One region of the Streptomyces sp. NPDC001920 genome, then DNA from elsewhere that is predicted to be linked to it. Evidence: riboswitches for the same ligand, from Rfam matches in the RefSeq annotation. Region 1 holds a riboswitch; each other region holds the start of a gene.

The links. Region 1 has a riboswitch for cyclic di-AMP ahead of ACWCPI_RS05955 (transglycosylase SLT domain-containing protein). Riboswitches for the same ligand answer to the same signal wherever they lie in the genome.
Region 2: another riboswitch for cyclic di-AMP. It lies ahead of ACWCPI_RS26780 (transglycosylase family protein); the one in region 1 lies ahead of ACWCPI_RS05955 (transglycosylase SLT domain-containing protein).
Region 3: another riboswitch for cyclic di-AMP. It lies ahead of ACWCPI_RS35290 (M23 family metallopeptidase); the one in region 1 lies ahead of ACWCPI_RS05955 (transglycosylase SLT domain-containing protein).

What each region holds. Positions count from the first base shown of each region.
Region 1 is NZ_JBSFEP010000003.1:148,773-154,075, forward strand. It holds gene fahA (fumarylacetoacetase) at 1-628, opposite strand, end outside; gene ACWCPI_RS05945 (carboxymuconolactone decarboxylase family protein) at 864-1,127, shown strand; gene ACWCPI_RS05950 (HAD family hydrolase) at 1,364-2,194, shown strand; gene ACWCPI_RS05955 (transglycosylase SLT domain-containing protein) at 2,244-3,008, opposite strand; cyclic di-AMP (ydaO/yuaA leader) riboswitch at 3,014-3,188, opposite strand; gene ACWCPI_RS05960 (polyprenyl synthetase family protein) at 4,113-5,123, shown strand.
Region 2 is NZ_JBSFEP010000016.1:90,669-95,971, reverse strand. It holds gene ACWCPI_RS26790 (FtsB family cell division protein) at 41-517, opposite strand; gene eno (phosphopyruvate hydratase) at 615-1,895, opposite strand; gene ACWCPI_RS26780 (transglycosylase family protein) at 2,279-2,965, opposite strand; cyclic di-AMP (ydaO/yuaA leader) riboswitch at 2,970-3,169, opposite strand; gene ACWCPI_RS26775 (transglycosylase family protein) at 3,379-4,428, opposite strand; gene ACWCPI_RS26770 (cytochrome P450 family protein) at 4,596-5,303, opposite strand, start outside.
Region 3 is NZ_JBSFEP010000029.1:6,063-11,365, forward strand. It holds gene ACWCPI_RS35285 (alpha-galactosidase) at 1-1,416, shown strand, start outside; cyclic di-AMP (ydaO/yuaA leader) riboswitch at 1,717-1,882, shown strand; gene ACWCPI_RS35290 (M23 family metallopeptidase) at 1,887-2,837, shown strand; gene ACWCPI_RS35295 (SGNH/GDSL hydrolase family protein) at 3,155-3,940, shown strand; gene ACWCPI_RS35300 (TetR/AcrR family transcriptional regulator) at 4,041-4,661, opposite strand; gene ACWCPI_RS35305 (Glu/Leu/Phe/Val dehydrogenase dimerization domain-containing protein) at 4,731-5,303, opposite strand, start outside.

The sequences.
Region 1 (5,303 bases):
CCACCGGCCTGCCCATCGGAGACGGTGTGCCGACCACGAAGCCGACCTCGGCCTCGATGTCCAGGCGGACCGACGGGCCGAAGACCGGAGCCGCGTCAGTGGGCGCCTTGCGCTGGCCGGACGGCCGTACGACATCCGTGCCGGACACGACGACCGTGCCCGCACGGCCGTGATAACCGATCGGCAGGTGCTTCCAGTTGGGGGTCAGGGAGTCCGCCGCGTCGGGGCGGAAGATCTGGCCGACGTTCCGGGCGTGGTTCTCGGAGGCGTAGAAGTCGACGTAGTCCGCGACCTCGAAGGGGAGGTGCAACGAGACCGACGACAGCGGATGGAAGAACTCCGTGATGGCCTCCTGGTGCGCCGGCACCGTCACCCAGGCTGTCAGCGCGCGCCGGACGTCCGACCAGGTGGTGGGGCCCGCGGCGAGCAGAGGGTTCAGCGAGTCCTGTGCCAGCAGTGGGGCGTACGGCGAGCCGAGTGCGTGGGCCGCCCCGCCCGCGTCGAGGACGTGGTCGCCGAGCCGGACGCCGACCCGGCGTGCGGCGTCCGAGCCGGGGAGGGAGAAGACGCCGTACGGAAGGTTGTGCGTACCGAAGGGGTCGCCCTCGGGGAGATCGAAGGGGGGCATGGGGTCGTGCCTCACTCTCATCCGCTCCGTGTGCCATGTGGTCGGGCCACACGTTACGTGTGAGGCACCCCTCTTGGGCAGTGCCGATTTTCGCGTCGCCGGTCGTGAATCACCAGGTCGCCGCACACGGCGCCGGGCTTCGGGGGATCCGCGGCGGCCGATGTGCCGCCGGTTCGTCATGACCGGCGAGAGCGGTCCGGTCTGCCGCAGGGCTGAATGCCGGCCAGATCGACGGGTGCGGCGCCTGTGCGCGCACGGCCACACGGCCGACCTGCGCAAGGCGGGGACGAGCGACGAGCGGACCGATGCCGTCTCGGCGTGGCGGGAGGCGCCCGGGTTCACCGACGCCGAGCGGGCCGCACTGCGGCTGACCGAGGCGATGACGAGGCTCGCGGACCGTTCGCACGAGTCGCTTCCGCAGGAGCTGTGGATCGAAGTGGCCTACCACTGCGACGAGAAGGAGCCGACCACTTCGAAGAGAAGGAGTTGTCAGCGCTGATCCTCACCATCTCCGTCTCCAACATGTTCAACCGCATCAACACCACGATCAACGAGCCGGCGGGCACCACGTGGGGGTGAAATCGCAGCAAGGGGAAGGAAGTTGTCGCACGGGAACAGAAACGGAAAAAGAAGGGGGAGTGGCTGGGAAACCGGAACAGGTGTCAACACATGTGAACACAGCAGCCGTCCGGTTCACGTCGAGTCGACGGGGCGTCCTGTCCGTATTCTCTGATCATGGCCGCACCTATCGCATATTCACTCATCGCCACTGACCTCGACGGGACCCTGCTCCGAGGCGACGACACGCACTCGGACCGGTCCGTCGACGCGCTTGCGCTGGCGGCGGCGGCCGGTGCCCAGCACCTCGTCGTGACCGGGCGGCCGGCGCCAAGGGTGCGGCCGCTCCTCGACGCCCTGGGCAGTACGGGGCTCGCGGTGTGCGGGCAGGGTGCGCAGTTGTACGACGCCGGATCGGACCGGCTGCTGTGGTCCATCACCCTGGACCGGGAGTTGGCGGAGACCGCGCTCGGCAAGATCGAGGCGGAGGTGGGGCAGGTGTACGCGGCCGTCGACCAGGACGGGGTAGACGGGCTCACGCTCATCGAGCCCGGCTATCTGATGCCCCACCCGACTTTGCCCGCGGTGCGGGTCGGGCGTCGCGAGGACCTGTGGTGCGAGCCGATCAGCAAGGTGCTGCTGCGTCATCCGACCTTGTCGGACGACGAGTTGGCGGCCACGGCGCGGGCGGTGGTCGGTTCTCTCGCCACCGTCACCATGTCGGGGCCGGGGACCGTCGAACTCCAGCCATGCGGCGTCACCAAGGCGACCGGTCTCGCGCTCGCCGCCGACCATCTCGGCCTGGGCGCGCACGAGACCATCGCCTTCGGTGACATGCCCAATGACATCCCCATGTTCGACTGGGCCGCCCACGGTGTCGCGATGGCCAACGCCCACCCCGAACTCAAGGCGGTGGCCGACGAGATCACCCTCTCGAACGAGGACGACGGCATCGCCGTCGTCCTTGAGCGGCTGTTCGTGGGGAGCCTGGCCGACTTCGCCCAGTAGGCAGTAGGCAGTAGGCCCGGCCCCGGGCGGGGGCCGGGCCGTCCGCGGTCTAGTAGGGCCCGTTCACGTTGTCGATCGAGCCGTACCGCGCGGCCGCGTAGTTGCACGCGGCGGTGATGTTCGCGACCGGGTCGAAGGGGTCGTACGCCGTGCCCGGCACGTGGTACGCCGCGAAGGTCGGGTCGATGACCTGCAGGAGGCCCTTGGACGGGGTGCCCGCCACGGCGTTGGAGTCCCAGTTGTTGATGGCGGCCGGGTTGCCGGACGACTCACGCAGGATGTTGCGGTGAATGCCCTCGTAGGAACCCGGAATTCCCTTTTGCGCCATGATGTCCAGCGCTTCGCGGATCCAGCCGTCCAGGTTGTCGGGGTACGTCTTGGCGGCGGCCTGGGTGGCGCGGGCCACGCTGGACTTCTTGGCCGGCGCGGACGCCTTGTCCGCCGTCTTGCCCGGCACCTTGGTGGCCCGGACCTTCAGGTCGAGGCCCGGGTGGATCAGCCGGGGGTTGTCGCCGATGGCCTCGCGGTTGTCCTTGTAGAGCTGGCGCCAGCCGCCCTGCGCGTCGTACCGCTCCGCGATGCCGTAGAGCGAGTCGCCCTTCTTCGTGGTGTACGTGAGGGTCTTGGCCTTCACGGCGGACGGCGCGGACTGAGGTGCCGTCTGCAGGGTGCTGGGGACCTTGGCCGGCTCGGCGGCGGTGGCGTTGGTCGCGCTCAGCAGCGGGAGGGCGAGGGCGGCGGTTCCGGTTCCGGCGGCGACGACGCGTCGGGTGAGCGGGTTGGTACGGGGGCGGCGGTGCTTGCCTCGGGGCATGGCGCTGTTCCTCTCCGGTGCCTGCGAGGTGAGCTGTCGGGTTCGGGCGGGAGATGCCCGGCGTGCCGCCCTGGGACGGCACGACTTCACCCCAGCCGGGCCCGTGCCATCGAGGCGTCGGGTCCGGCGACTTACCTGGGTCCCCCGCTCCTGCCGTGCGTGAATGAGTGCGTAGGTGGCTGACTCGGGCGGCGGCAGGATTCGGCGTCCGCCCGACTGAGCGGGAACGTATGCGAGAGCACATGTCGGGAACAAGTGCCGTGGTCACTTGTTGGGCGGGTTGACCATGATCGGACACCTATGGGGCGCTTGATCCTTTGCGGTTGCCAAGCCTCAACTTGCGTGTGTTGCAAGGGGACGCGGGGTGGGGGTGATCGACCGGGATGAGGGTGGCGCGTGACTCAACTCACTGGTCTCCACAAGAGCGGCAAATCGGGCAATGGATCCAACTCGCCCTCAAATGACCGTATCTGGAGTCCGTTTTTCCCGTGTGCGGCGGAAAAGGGAGCCTTCGTGCCGTCTTGTGTTACGCACCCGGATGGGCCGACCCCGTGTCAACACGTGGAAGGTCCGGCTCACTTCACGCGCAAGGGCTGGCTCGCATCGAACTCGCGGCCGTGTCGGGTGTGGGACGGAACCTCGGACGCGGTGCGTGTCGTTGTCATGGTGATCGTCCGTGGTTCCTGTCCTGCTGTGGGTACTCGACGGGTGTCGGCGCGGGCCCGCCCGGAGGGGCGTCTCGAAGGGGGAGGGATGTGCGGATGTGCGCGAGGGTGAATCTCGCCGGGGTGACGGACGGCGCTTCGATTCGGCATGTCCATGACGGCATGGAAGGCTTCGCGTGCGTGGCGCTCGCGCCGGTCGAGGGGTTCCCGTGTCGCGGCCGCGTCAGGATTGTGGATGCTATTTACCTATAAGGGGATAGGTATCCGGCCTTATCGGGTGATCAAAAACATACCGGTCGTGATCCGATACCGCCCATGGTGGACGGGTGGGCGGCATCGGTGATCGAAACGTGACCGGATACGCTGACTTGAGTGATGGCAGCGACCTATCGACAAACCGTGTAACCGCCAGCAGACACCAGCAGACAGGAGACCCCTCGTGACCGTCGTCGGGCCGTTCGGGCTGAGCGTGCGGGACCAGGCTCTGGAAGCCGATGTCCAGGCCGGATTGGCGGCTGTCGAGGAGGGATTGCTCGAAGCCACCAAGAGTGAGGTCCCCTTCATCACCGAGGCCGCCCAGCACCTGGTACGGGCGGGCGGAAAGCGGTTCCGGCCGCTGCTCGTGATGCTCGCCGCCCAGTTCGGGGACCCCGATGCGCCGGGGATCGTGCCGTCGGCCGTGGTCGTGGAGCTGACGCACCTGGCGACGCTGTACCACGACGACGTCATGGACGAGGCCGCTGTGCGGCGCGGCGTGGACAGCGCGAACACGCGCTGGGGCAACTCCGTCGCCGTCCTGACCGGGGACTTCCTGTTCGCGCGGGCCTCGCACATCCTGGCCGACCTCGGGCCCGAGGCGGTGCGGGTGCAGGCCGAGGCGTTCGAGCGGCTGGTCACCGGGCAGATCCTGGAGACGGCGGGGCCGCAGGACGGGCGGGATCCGGTCGAGCACTACCTGGATGTGCTGAGCGGCAAGACCGGCTCGCTGGTGGCGGTGTCGTGCCGGTTCGGGGCGATGATGTCAGGCGCCGACGATACGGTCGTCGATGTGCTCACCCAGTACGGGGAGCGGCTCGGGGTCGCCTTCCAGCTGGCGGACGACGTGCTGGACATCGCGAGCGACTCCCACGAGTCGGGCAAGACGCCAGGGACGGATCTCCGGGAGGGGATCCCGACCATGCCGGTGCTGCGGCTGCGGGAGCGGGCCGAGCGCCTCGGGCTCGCCGAGGACGTCGCCCTGTGCGAGCTGCTGGCCTCCGACCTGAGTGACGACGTGCGGCATGCCGAAGCGCTGTCCGCGTTGCGGGTGCATCCGGCGCTTGAGCAGGCGCGCCGGGACACGGTGCGGTACGCGGAGGAGGCCAGGGCCGCGCTGGCTCCGTTGCCCGACCTGGACGCCAAGGCCGCGCTGACGGAGTTGTGCGACGCCGTGGTGCATCGGGCCGGATAGCCGACCGCCGGACCTCGCCGCGACCCCTCGCGCACGGGTCGCGGACCTCGGACGCGGGCAACGGTCGCGGACCTCGGACGCGGGCAACGGTCGCGGACCCCGGTCGCGGCAGCCCTCGCCGTATGTGACTCGCCTCACGCGCCGGTGTGCGTATCCAGGAGACCATCCCGAGAAACCGGT
Region 2 (5,303 bases), on a different contig from region 1:
CGGCCTCGCTGCTCTCGCCGGTTTCTCGGTCTCGCTGGTCTCAGTGGTCGGCGGCGTCGGCCTTGTCGACCCCGTCCCAGATGTTGGTGTACCAGGGGCGGTCGGCCGCGCCCTGGTCGGTCCGCGACTGCCTGGCGGCGTCCGGGTCGATCACGACGAACCCGGTCTCGCCGGGCATCACATAGTGCAACCGCTCCCGGATCCGCTGCTCGGCATAGGCGTCGTCCTGCCAGCGTGCCTTGGTGTCGCGCAGTTGCTCGACCCGCTCGGCGGCCTCCTGCTTCTGGCGCTTCAGGTCGGCGATCTCGGCTCGCTGGGAGACGTACTGCCTTATGGGGTAGGCCAGCGCCACCACCATGGAGCAGACGACCAGCGCGAGCAGGGCGGCGCGTCCGGTGAGCCTGGAGCGCCGGGCCTGCCGCTTGGTCTGGGAGCGGTAGACACGGGCAGCCGTCTGCTCGCCGAGCAACCGGATCCTGGTCGCGGTGGAGAACCGGTCCCGGTCCTTGACGGCCATGTCCCGCCTCCCGTTTCACACGCGTACGTCCCCGCACACGGTACGGGACCGGTACGGGGACGTACGTACGACTGGCTAAGGATTGACCCTTTACGGCTCAGCCCTTGAAGCGCGGGAAGGCGCTGCGGCCGGCGTACACCGCGGCGTCGTCGAGGATCTCCTCGATGCGCAGCAGCTGGTTGTACTTGGCGACGCGGTCCGAGCGGGCGGGGGCGCCGGTCTTGATCTGGCCGCAGTTCACGGCGACGGCGAGGTCGGCGATGGTGACGTCCTCGGTCTCGCCGGAGCGGTGGGACATCATGCACTTGAAGCCGTTGCGCTGGGCCAGCTCGACGGCGTCCAGGGTCTCGGTGAGCGAACCGATCTGGTTGACCTTGACCAGCAGGGCGTTGGCGGCGCCCTCCTCGATGCCGCGGGCCAGGCGCTCGGGGTTGGTGACGAACAGGTCGTCGCCGACGAGCTGGACCTTGTCGCCGAGGCGCTCGGTGATGGTCTTCCAGCCGTCCCAGTCGTCCTCGAACAGCGGGTCCTCGATGGAGACGAGCGGGTACGCGTCGACGAGCTCCGCGTAGTAGTCCGTCATCTCGGCGGCGGAGCGCTCCTTGCCCTCGAAGACGTAGACGCCGTCCTTGTAGAACTCGGAGGCGGCGACGTCGAGCGCCAGGGCGATCTGCTCGCCGGGGGTGTAGCCGGCCTCCTTGACGGCCTCCAGGATGAGGTCGAGGGCGGCGCGGTTGGAGTCCAGGTTCGGGGCGAAGCCGCCCTCGTCGCCGAGGCCGGTGTTCAGGCCCTTGCGCTTCAGCACCTTCTTGAGGGTGTGGTAGACCTCGGCGCCCCAGCGCAGCGCCTCGGAGAAGGTCTCCGCGCCGATCGGGGCGATCATGAACTCCTGGATGTCCACGTTGGTGTCGGCGTGCGAGCCGCCGTTCAGGATGTTCATCATCGGCACCGGCAGCAGGTGCGCGTTGGGGCCGCCCAGGTAGCGGAAGAGCGGGAGGTCGCTGGCCTCGGAGGCGGCGTGGGCGACGGCGAGCGAGACGCCGAGGATGGCGTTGGCGCCGAGGGAGCCCTTGTTGTCGGTGGCGTCCAGGTCGAACATGGCCTGGTCGATCAGGCGCTGCTCGGTGGCGTCGTAGCCGACCAGCTCCGGGCCGATCTGCTCGATGACGGCGAGGACGGCCTTCTCGACGCCCTTGCCGAGGTAGCGGTTGGGGTCACCGTCGCGGAGCTCGATGGCCTCGAAGGCGCCGGTGGAGGCGCCGGACGGGACGGCGGCACGACCCGTGCTGCCGTCGTCGAGGCCGACCTCGACCTCGACCGTGGGATTGCCTCGGGAGTCCAGGATTTCCCGGGCTACGACGACGTCGATGGACGGCACGAGCATCTCCTTCTTGGGATGTGACGCGATGTGTCGCTGGTGGTGCGGGCACGTGGCCTCGCGCCTAGAGCCTAACCGCCCCCGGGACATCGGTCGGCGAGCGACCGTCCCGTGGACAGACTGACGGTACACATTGTTCCCAGGCGGAACAAAGAGGCTTCCGGATGACGGACGGGAAACGAATCCGGAGCGAAGACCGATGGAAGGATCCGCCCGCGCCGTCGGGTGACCGGGCGCGGACAGAGAAAAGCCCCGCCCCGGCGCGTACGGGGGAACACGCACCGGAGCGGGGAGTCCGTGAGGACGGGGGGGGTGGCCCTCACGGGGTCCTGGCTTCGAGGTCCACGGATGTGAGGGCGCCGGGGTTCAGCTGTCGGCCCGAATTACTTCAGGTGCAGCTGCTGACCCGGGTAGATCAGGTTGGCGTCCTGGACGATGTCCTTGTTCAGCTGGAAGAGCTTCTCCCAGCCGCCCTTGACGTCGCGCTCCTGGGCGATCGAGCTGAGGCTGTCACCCTTGGCGACCTTGTACTCGCCGTCGCCCTTCTTGACCTTCTTGCCGGTCGGGGTGGTGACGGTCTTGTCCTTCTCGGCGGCCGGGCGCTCGGCGGAGCGGGAGGCCGACTGCTGCTCGGTGGAGCGGGTGGTGGTCTCGGAGCTCTGCGAGGAGTCGCTCGACGAGGCGCCGGAGTAGGCGGCGTTCGACAGGCCGGTGCCGCAGTGCGGCCAGGCGCCCTTGCCCTGGCCGGCGAGGACCTTCTCGGCTATCTCGATCTGCTGGGCCTTGGTGGCCTGGTCGGCGGTGGAGGCGTACTGGGTGCCGCCGTACGCGGCCCAGGTCGAGGCGGAGAACTGCAGACCGCCGTAGTAGCCGTTGCCGGTGTTGATCGACCAGTTGCCGCCGGACTCGCACTGGGCGACGGCGTCCCACTCGGAGGCGGTGGCGGCCGAGGCGCTGCCCGCGGCCATCAGCGGGGCGGCGACGGCGGCGGCGCCGGTGACGCCGACGACGGCGATGGCACGGGCGGCCTTGGACGGACGACGGTGCTTGCCCTTGCTGGAAAACAGCATGGAGAGATCCCCTCACCGACGCCTACGAGGTGAGCTGTCGGGTTCGGGCCGGTTGAGTTGCCCGGCCGCGCACGCTCGCCTCTCGGCTGCTGTTGCGCGGCTTCACCCCGAGCCGGCTCCGGCCGTGCGGCCCCGAAGGGCCTCAACTGCCGGACCCGGCGCAAACCTTGGGTCCCCCGCTCCTGCCTACGGCGCTTGACGCGACGACTGTTCCCGTACGGCCGCCGGCAGGATTCGGCGTGACGGCCATCGGGGCCCGCACTGGTGGCGAGCGGTCACGACCGTAGACACGCGATTCGCGGAATTTCAAAGACGATCAGGGCTTCTGAGATCTATCTCTCACTACATTTAAAACGGACATTCAGGAGCGAAACGTGACGCGAACTCCCGCAGTTTTTCGCCCTGTTCGGCACCTATTCGGTCGGGACGTCCAGGGTCTGACCGGGGAAGATGTCGTTGGCGTCGGCGCCGATGGCGTCCTTGTTCGCGTCGTACAGCGCACGCCACCCGCCGTCGAGCTCAAGGGAGTCGGCGATGGAGGCCAGGGTGTCCCCCGGGCGGACGCTGTACGAGGCGTGGCGGCCGGAGGGCTTGGCGGCGCCGTCGACGGCCTCGCTCTCGTCGGCACTGGCTCCGCGATGACGCCCGGAGCCGGTGGTCGCGTCCTCGATCGACCCGGTGTCGACCAGGCTCCAGGAGCCCGCCGCCTGCCCCAAGTCGTCCCGATTGTCCCCCTTGGGGGCCTCTACGGGAGAGCTGTCCGGCGACTGCGCGACCCGGGAGTCGGGCGACGTGTCCGCCTTCTCGGACTTCTCGGCCCTTGGGGGTGACGAGGGAGACGAAGAGGAGCTATCGGGCGATTCGGACGATTCATCAGAAGAGCCGCTCGGCGAGTTCGAGTCACCCGACGGAGTCGAGGCGCCGGAAGAGTTCGAAGAACCGGAAGAACCGGATGAGTTCGATGAACCGGACGAACTGGACGATCCGGACGAATCCGACCGGCCTGGCGAGTCGAGCAATCCGGATGACCCGGAAACCTCGGACGGCGAGTCCTCCTCCACACCGGTGTCGAGGTCGACCGACCCCGACTGCTTGGTGAGGCCGTTGAGGACCGCACAGGTGCCCCAGGGGCTGGTTCCCCGGTCCGCGAGGATCTCCTGCGCCACGGCGATCTGCTGGGAACGGCTCGCCAGATCGGGGCTCGCCGCGTAGTCGAGACCGCCGTACTCGTCCCACTCGTCCTGGGTCAACTGCAGGCCGCCGTACTGCCCGTTGCCGGTGTCCGCGCTCCAGGACCCACCGCTCTCGCAGTCGGCCACCTTGTCCCAGACCGTACCGTCGGCCGCGCTCGCCCCCGTGGCACCGAGGAGCGGGATGGCGATGGCGGAGCCGGTCACTCCGGCCGCGACCAGAAGTGCCGGCGCCTGACGGGGGCGACGGTGACGACCGTTCCCGGAGAGCATGCGGGGACCTTTCGCGAGGCAGCAGTGACCGCGGCGCGTGAAGCGTGGGCGCCGTCGTTGATCCGTGAACGTATAGGCAGACGATCACTTGTCACAAGTTAATGCCGCACAGATCACGTGAAGATCACAGAGGTGAGTGCGTGTCACGTTTGCGGAGGTGGACACACTCACCCAACTGGGGTGAATCGCACCGGAAGTGTTCGCAGCCCCCGCATGATGAGGCCGCCGCGCCACCGCAACTCGGCCGGGTCCACCGCGAGTTGCAGGTCCGGGAGCCGGGTCAGCAGGGTCGCGAGGGCGGTCTGGCCCTCCAGGCGGGCCAGCGGTGCGCCGAGGCAGTAGTGGATGCCATGGCCGTACCCGAGGTGCTGGTTGTCGCGGCGGCCGAGGTCGAGGACGTCGGGGTCGGCGAACCGCTCCGGGTCCCGGTCGGCGGCGGCCAGGACGACCAGGACGGGGTCGCCGGATGCGATCCGCTGCCCGCCGATGGTGAGCGGCTCCATGGCGAACCGCCACGTGGCGAGCTCGACGGGGCCGTCGTAGCGCAGGAGTTCCTCCACTCCTGTTTCGAGGAGGGCCGTTTCCTGGGCGGCCAGGGAACGCTGGAGGCGGGCGCGCTGCTCGGGGTGCGTCAGCAGGGCGTAGGTGCCGTTGCCGATGAGATTGACGGTGGTCTCGAAACCGGCGAACAGCAGGATGAAGGCCATGGCGGCGGCCTCGTTCTCGGTGAGGTGCTCGCCGTGGTCGGAGGCGCGGATGAGGCCGGAGATGAGGTCCTCGCCGGGTGCGGGGGTGTCCGGGAGTGCCTCGCGCTTGCGGTGGATGAGGTCGGCGAGATAGCCGCGCATCTTCTTCACCGATCGCGCGACACCGCC
Region 3 (5,303 bases), on a different contig from region 1:
GGCTGGTCCGGGTCCTGGCGCATCGCCGTCGCCCAACTCCCGGACGCGCGCGTGCAGATCACCGGCGGCGCCGGACACGACGACTCCGGGCTGCTGCGGCTGGGACCGGGGGAGTCCTTCACGACACCCGTCTTCGCCGGACTGTGGAGCGGGAGCGGCTTCGGCGGAGCGAGCCGGGCCTGGCACGCGTACCAGCGCTCGTACGTCATCCCGGACGCCGACCAGGACCGGCCGGTGCTGTTCAACTCCTGGGAGGCGACGGAGTTCGACATCTCCGAGGAGCAGCAGAGCGTGCTCGCGCGGCGGGCCGCGGCCATCGGCGTCGAACTGTTCGTGGTCGACGACGGCTGGTTCGGGGCACGCACCAGCGACCGCGCCGGACTCGGCGACTGGGTGCCGAACCCCGACCGCTTCCCGTCCGGGCTCAAGCCGCTCGCGGAGTACGTGCACGAGCTCGGCATGCAGTTCGGCATCTGGGTGGAGCCGGAAATGGTCAATCCGGACAGTGAGTTGTATCGCGCCCATCCATCATGGATTCAATATGAAACGGGGCGAAAGCGGACGGAATTCCGCAATCAGCTCGTACTGAACCTCGCCCGCGAGGACGTGCAGGAATACCTGTGGGAGCGGCTCGACGGGCTCCTGTCCAGCGCCCCGATCGACTATGTGAAGTGGGACTTCAACCGCTGCTTCACCGACGCCGGCTGGCCCGGGGAGTCGTACCCGCAACGGCTGTGGGTCGACCACGTGCGGGCTCTGTACGGGCTGCTGGACCGGCTGCGGGCCGCCCACCCGGGCGTCGCCTTCGAGTCCTGCTCGGGTGGGGGCGGGCGGATCGACCTGGGGGTGCTGGGCCGTACGGACCAGGTGTGGACCTCGGACAACACCGACCCGCTCGACCGGCTGGCCGTCCAGCACGGCTTCAGCCAGGTCCACCCCGCCCGCGCCATGGCCGCCTGGGTCACCGACAGCCCCAACGCCATGCTCAATCACCGTGCGAGCTCCCTGCGCTTCCGTTTCGTGAGCGCCATGGCCGGGGTGCTCGGGGTCGGCGGCGACCTCGCCCGCTGGAGCGAGGAGGAACTCGCCGAAGCGCGGGAGTGGGTGGCGCTCTACAAGGAGATCAGGCCCGTGGTGCAGCACGGCGACCTCTACCGGCTGCGGCCTCCGAAGGGTGGGCTGAGCGCGGTGCAGTACGTGCGCGGAGGCGACGCGGTCGTCCTCGCCTGGCTCCAGGCCCAGCGGTTCGGCGAGCCCGTCCCGGCGCTGCGGCTGCGTGCGCTCGACCCGACAGCATCGTATGAATGCCTTGAAACGGGCGAAACGCACAGAGGTGCCGTACTGCTGCATCACGGACTGAAGGTCGGATTGCGTGGCGACCTTGATGCGACGGTTATCCGACTGCGTCGCATCTAGGGGTTCTGTCCGAATTCAGCTCCTTCATTCCAACTCGCTCCGGAGTGAAGGAAGCTGGAGCAGTGTCACGTGAGCAGCGTCATAATCGTGACGGTGCGTTGCTGGTCATGTTCACGTAATCCATATGTGTTTCAAGGAGCTTTGTGTCGGGAGGTGCCCCGCTAATCAACGGAGGGTGACCGATAATTCCCACAAGGGATCAACAGGAACGCATTCGGACGGAACCCCTCACTTGTTCCCGCGCGTCTTCCTCGCTTACGTTCGCCACCCATCCGGACGGACGCCGAATCCTGCCGCCGACCGGATTCCGCGCTAACTCACCCGTGTACGGCAGGAGCGGGGGACCCACAGGTACAACCGCCTGTTCCGGTCTCCGGAACGGCTTGGGGTCAAGTCGCGTCCCGACGCGGCCGGGCATCTCCAGCCCGCACCCGACAGCTCACCTCGCAGGCGCCGGAGAGGAATTCGCCATGCCCGCGAAGGGTAAGCACCGCCGTCCGAAGTCCCCGCGCTTCACCCGCTCCATCGCCGTCGCCGGAACCGGTGGCGCCGCTCTCGCCCTCCCGCTCATCGGTGCCACCGGCGCCCACGCCGCTCCTTCGCAGACCGTTTCGGAAAAGGCCGTTCAGGCCCTTCCGGTCGCCGGACAGAAAGCCGCCGAGAAGAAGGAAACGGCGAAGAAGGCGGATGCGCGGACCTATTCCGTGAAGGTCGGCGACTACCTTTCGAAGATCGCCGACGAGCAGAACGTCGAGGGCGGCTGGAAGAAGCTCTACGCCGACAACCGTGAGGCCGTCGGTGACGACCCGGCGCTGATCCACCCCGGTCTGAAGCTCACCCTCGGTGGCAAGGCCGCGCCGAGCGCCCCCAAGTCGCCGGCGCCGTCCTCCGGCTCGACCGCTTCCAAGCCGTCCAAGCCGTCCAAGTCGTCCCAGTCCTCCAAGTCCTCCAAGTCCACCGCGTCGAAGGCGACCACGGCAGCGCAGAGCGCCGACACCACCGGCACCGCCAATGGCTTCACGGCACCCGTGGCCGGTGCCGCCGTCGGCACCGCCTACAAGGTCGCGGGCAGCATGTGGTCCAGCGGCTACCACACCGGCGTCGACTTCGTCGTCCCGACCGGCACGTCGCTGAAGGCCGTGGGCGCCGGCACGGTCGTCTCCGCCGGCTGGGCCGGCGCGTACGGCAACCAGGTCGTCATCCAGCTCGCCGACGGCCGCTACGCCCAGTACGCCCACCTGTCGTCCCTCTCGGTGTCGAGCGGCCAGTCCGTCACCGCGGGCCAGCAGGTCGGCCTCTCCGGCTCGACCGGCAACTCGACCGGCCCGCACCTGCACTTCGAGATCCGCACCACCCCGGACTACGGCTCGGACCTCGACCCGGTCGCCTACCTCCGTTCGAAGGGCGTCGCCATCGGCTGACGGTCGTCTTGCCGACGCCGTCTGCCTGACACGCAGCCGAAGGCCGGACCCCGATCCCGGGGTCCGGCCTTCGGCGTGTCCGAGGGGAGGTCGGCTCGCCGTCCGGACCGTGTGGAGCCACTTCCGGGTCGGCGACTTCCGGGTCCGGTGGCTGCGTCCGCAACGCACCTGACCAAAGGGTTATTCCGGGTTTGGCGAACACTTGGGAAGTGGCTTATCTCACCGCTCGTCAACCCTGCCCTACGGTCGCGTAGGTCACATTCGAAGGTGAATCATGTGCCGATGTGGCAGACGATTCGAAGAGTGACAGCAGATCAGTGATCGGGTCGTACGTCGCGGTGGGGGACAGCTTCACCGAGGGCGTCGGCGACCCCGGCCCCGACGGGGCGTTCGTCGGCTGGGCCGACCGGTTCGCGGTCCTCCTCGCGGACCGGCGGCCCGAGGGCGACTTCGACTACACCAACCTCGCCGTGCGCGGCAAACTGCTCGACCAGATCGTGGCGGACCAGCTCCCGCAGGCCATCGAAATGGCCCCGGACCTGGTCTCCTTCTGCGCGGGCGGCAACGACATCATCCGGCCCGGCACCGACCCCGACGAGGTCGCCGAGCGGTTCGAGCGGGCCGTCGCCCGGTTGACCTCCGCGGTCGGCACCGTCATGGTGACGACCGGATTCGACACCCGTGGCGTGCCCGTGCTGAAGCATCTGCGCGGCAAGATCGCCACGTACAACGGCCATGTGCGGGCCATCGCCGACCGGTACGGCTGTCCGGTGCTCGACCTGTGGTCCCTGAAGACCGTTCAGGACCGGCGCGCCTGGGACCACGACCGGCTCCACCTGTCTCCGGAAGGGCACACGCGCGTGGCCTTGCGCGCGGGCCAGGTCCTCGGCCTCGATGTGCCGGCCGACCCCGACCAGCCCTGGCCGCCGCTCCCGCCGCGCGGCACTCTGGAGATCCGGCGGGACGACGTCCAGTGGGCGCGCGAGTACCTGGTGCCCTGGATCGGGCGTCGGCTGCGCGGAGAGTCCTCGGGCGACCATGTGACGGCCAAGGGCGCACTGTCGCCGGACGACATCAAGATGCGGATCGACGCGGTGGCTTGAGCCGGCGCTCCGGCGACGTGGGCCGTGCCCGGTTCCAGGGGGCGCGGCCCGCACGGCCGCCGGGTGCCGGCGCCGACCGGTCGGCGGGAGGTCGGCGGCCTCACCGCGTCGCCGCCGCCAACGCCTCCCGCTCCAGCCCCAGTTCCCGGGCCAGCGCCTCGTCCACCCACTCCCGGGCACGCGCGCGTGACACCGCGCCGGAGTACGACGTCAACTGCACGGCGAGCCCGTCGAGAAGCGCCGTGAGGCGCAGGGCCGTGCCGGTGGGGTCCGGGCAGTCGAACTCACCCGCGGCCACGCCCTGCGCGAGCACCTCGGTGAGGGCGGCCTTCCACTGCCGGTCGAGGTCCCGTGTGACCTCCTGCAGCGCGGGCTCGCGCAACGCCGCCGCCCAGCCCTCGATCCACAGCCGCCAGCCCTTGGCCTGGCCGGTCGGCGCGTACCAGCGCACGGCGGCCCGCAACCGTCGCAACGCCGTCGTACGACGGCCGAGGATCTTCCGCAGACGGGTCAGATCACCCTCGGCGGCGTACGAGAACGCGGCGGCGACCAGCTTCTCCTTGGTGTCGAAGTGGTAGAGCACCAGGGCGTTGCTCACCCCGAGCGCCGAGGCCACGTCGGCGATCCTGACCGCCGTCACGCCCCGCGCCTCTATCTGCTCGACGGCGGCCCGCAGCAACTCCTCGCGCCGCTCCGCCACGCTCAACCGCACTCTTGCCACGCCGTCACCCTAAAGCCTCGGCACCCGCCGGCCTCGGGCCGTGTCCCGGTGAGGACACGCCGTCCGCGCTCAGCCGTGCCAACCGAACCTGTCGGAGATCACCGCCAGCCGGTCCGCCGCGATGGTGTGCGCGGCGCACCGGGGTGTCGTGCCGTCGGCCTCGGCGCGGGCCAGGGTGAGATCGGTGAGGGCGCGCATCGAGCGCCGTGTGTGGGCGAACGCGGCGTCAGCGTCCGCGTCGAGGTCGCCGAACAGCGTCCACCACCACCAGGCGTTCGTGGCCGAGTTGACCACCACGTCCGGCAGCACGGTCACGCCCCGCGTGGCCAGCAGCTCCTCCGCTTCGGGCCGTACGGGCATGTTGGCCGCCTCGGCGATCCAGCGGGCGGTGATCCGGCCCTGGTTCGTGACGTCGATCGCGTACGACACGGCAGCCGGCACCAGCACCTCCGCCTCGGCAGACAGCCACGCTTCGCCCGGCAGCTCGCGGTCGCCGGGGCGCAGCGCGGCCCGGTCCACGGTGCCGTACGCGTCCCGTGCGGCGAGCAGGGCCTCGATGTCGAGCCCCGCCGGGTTGGCGATCGTGCCCTTGATGTCGGCGACCGCCACGACGGTGAGTCCCGCACGCATGAGGAAACGCGC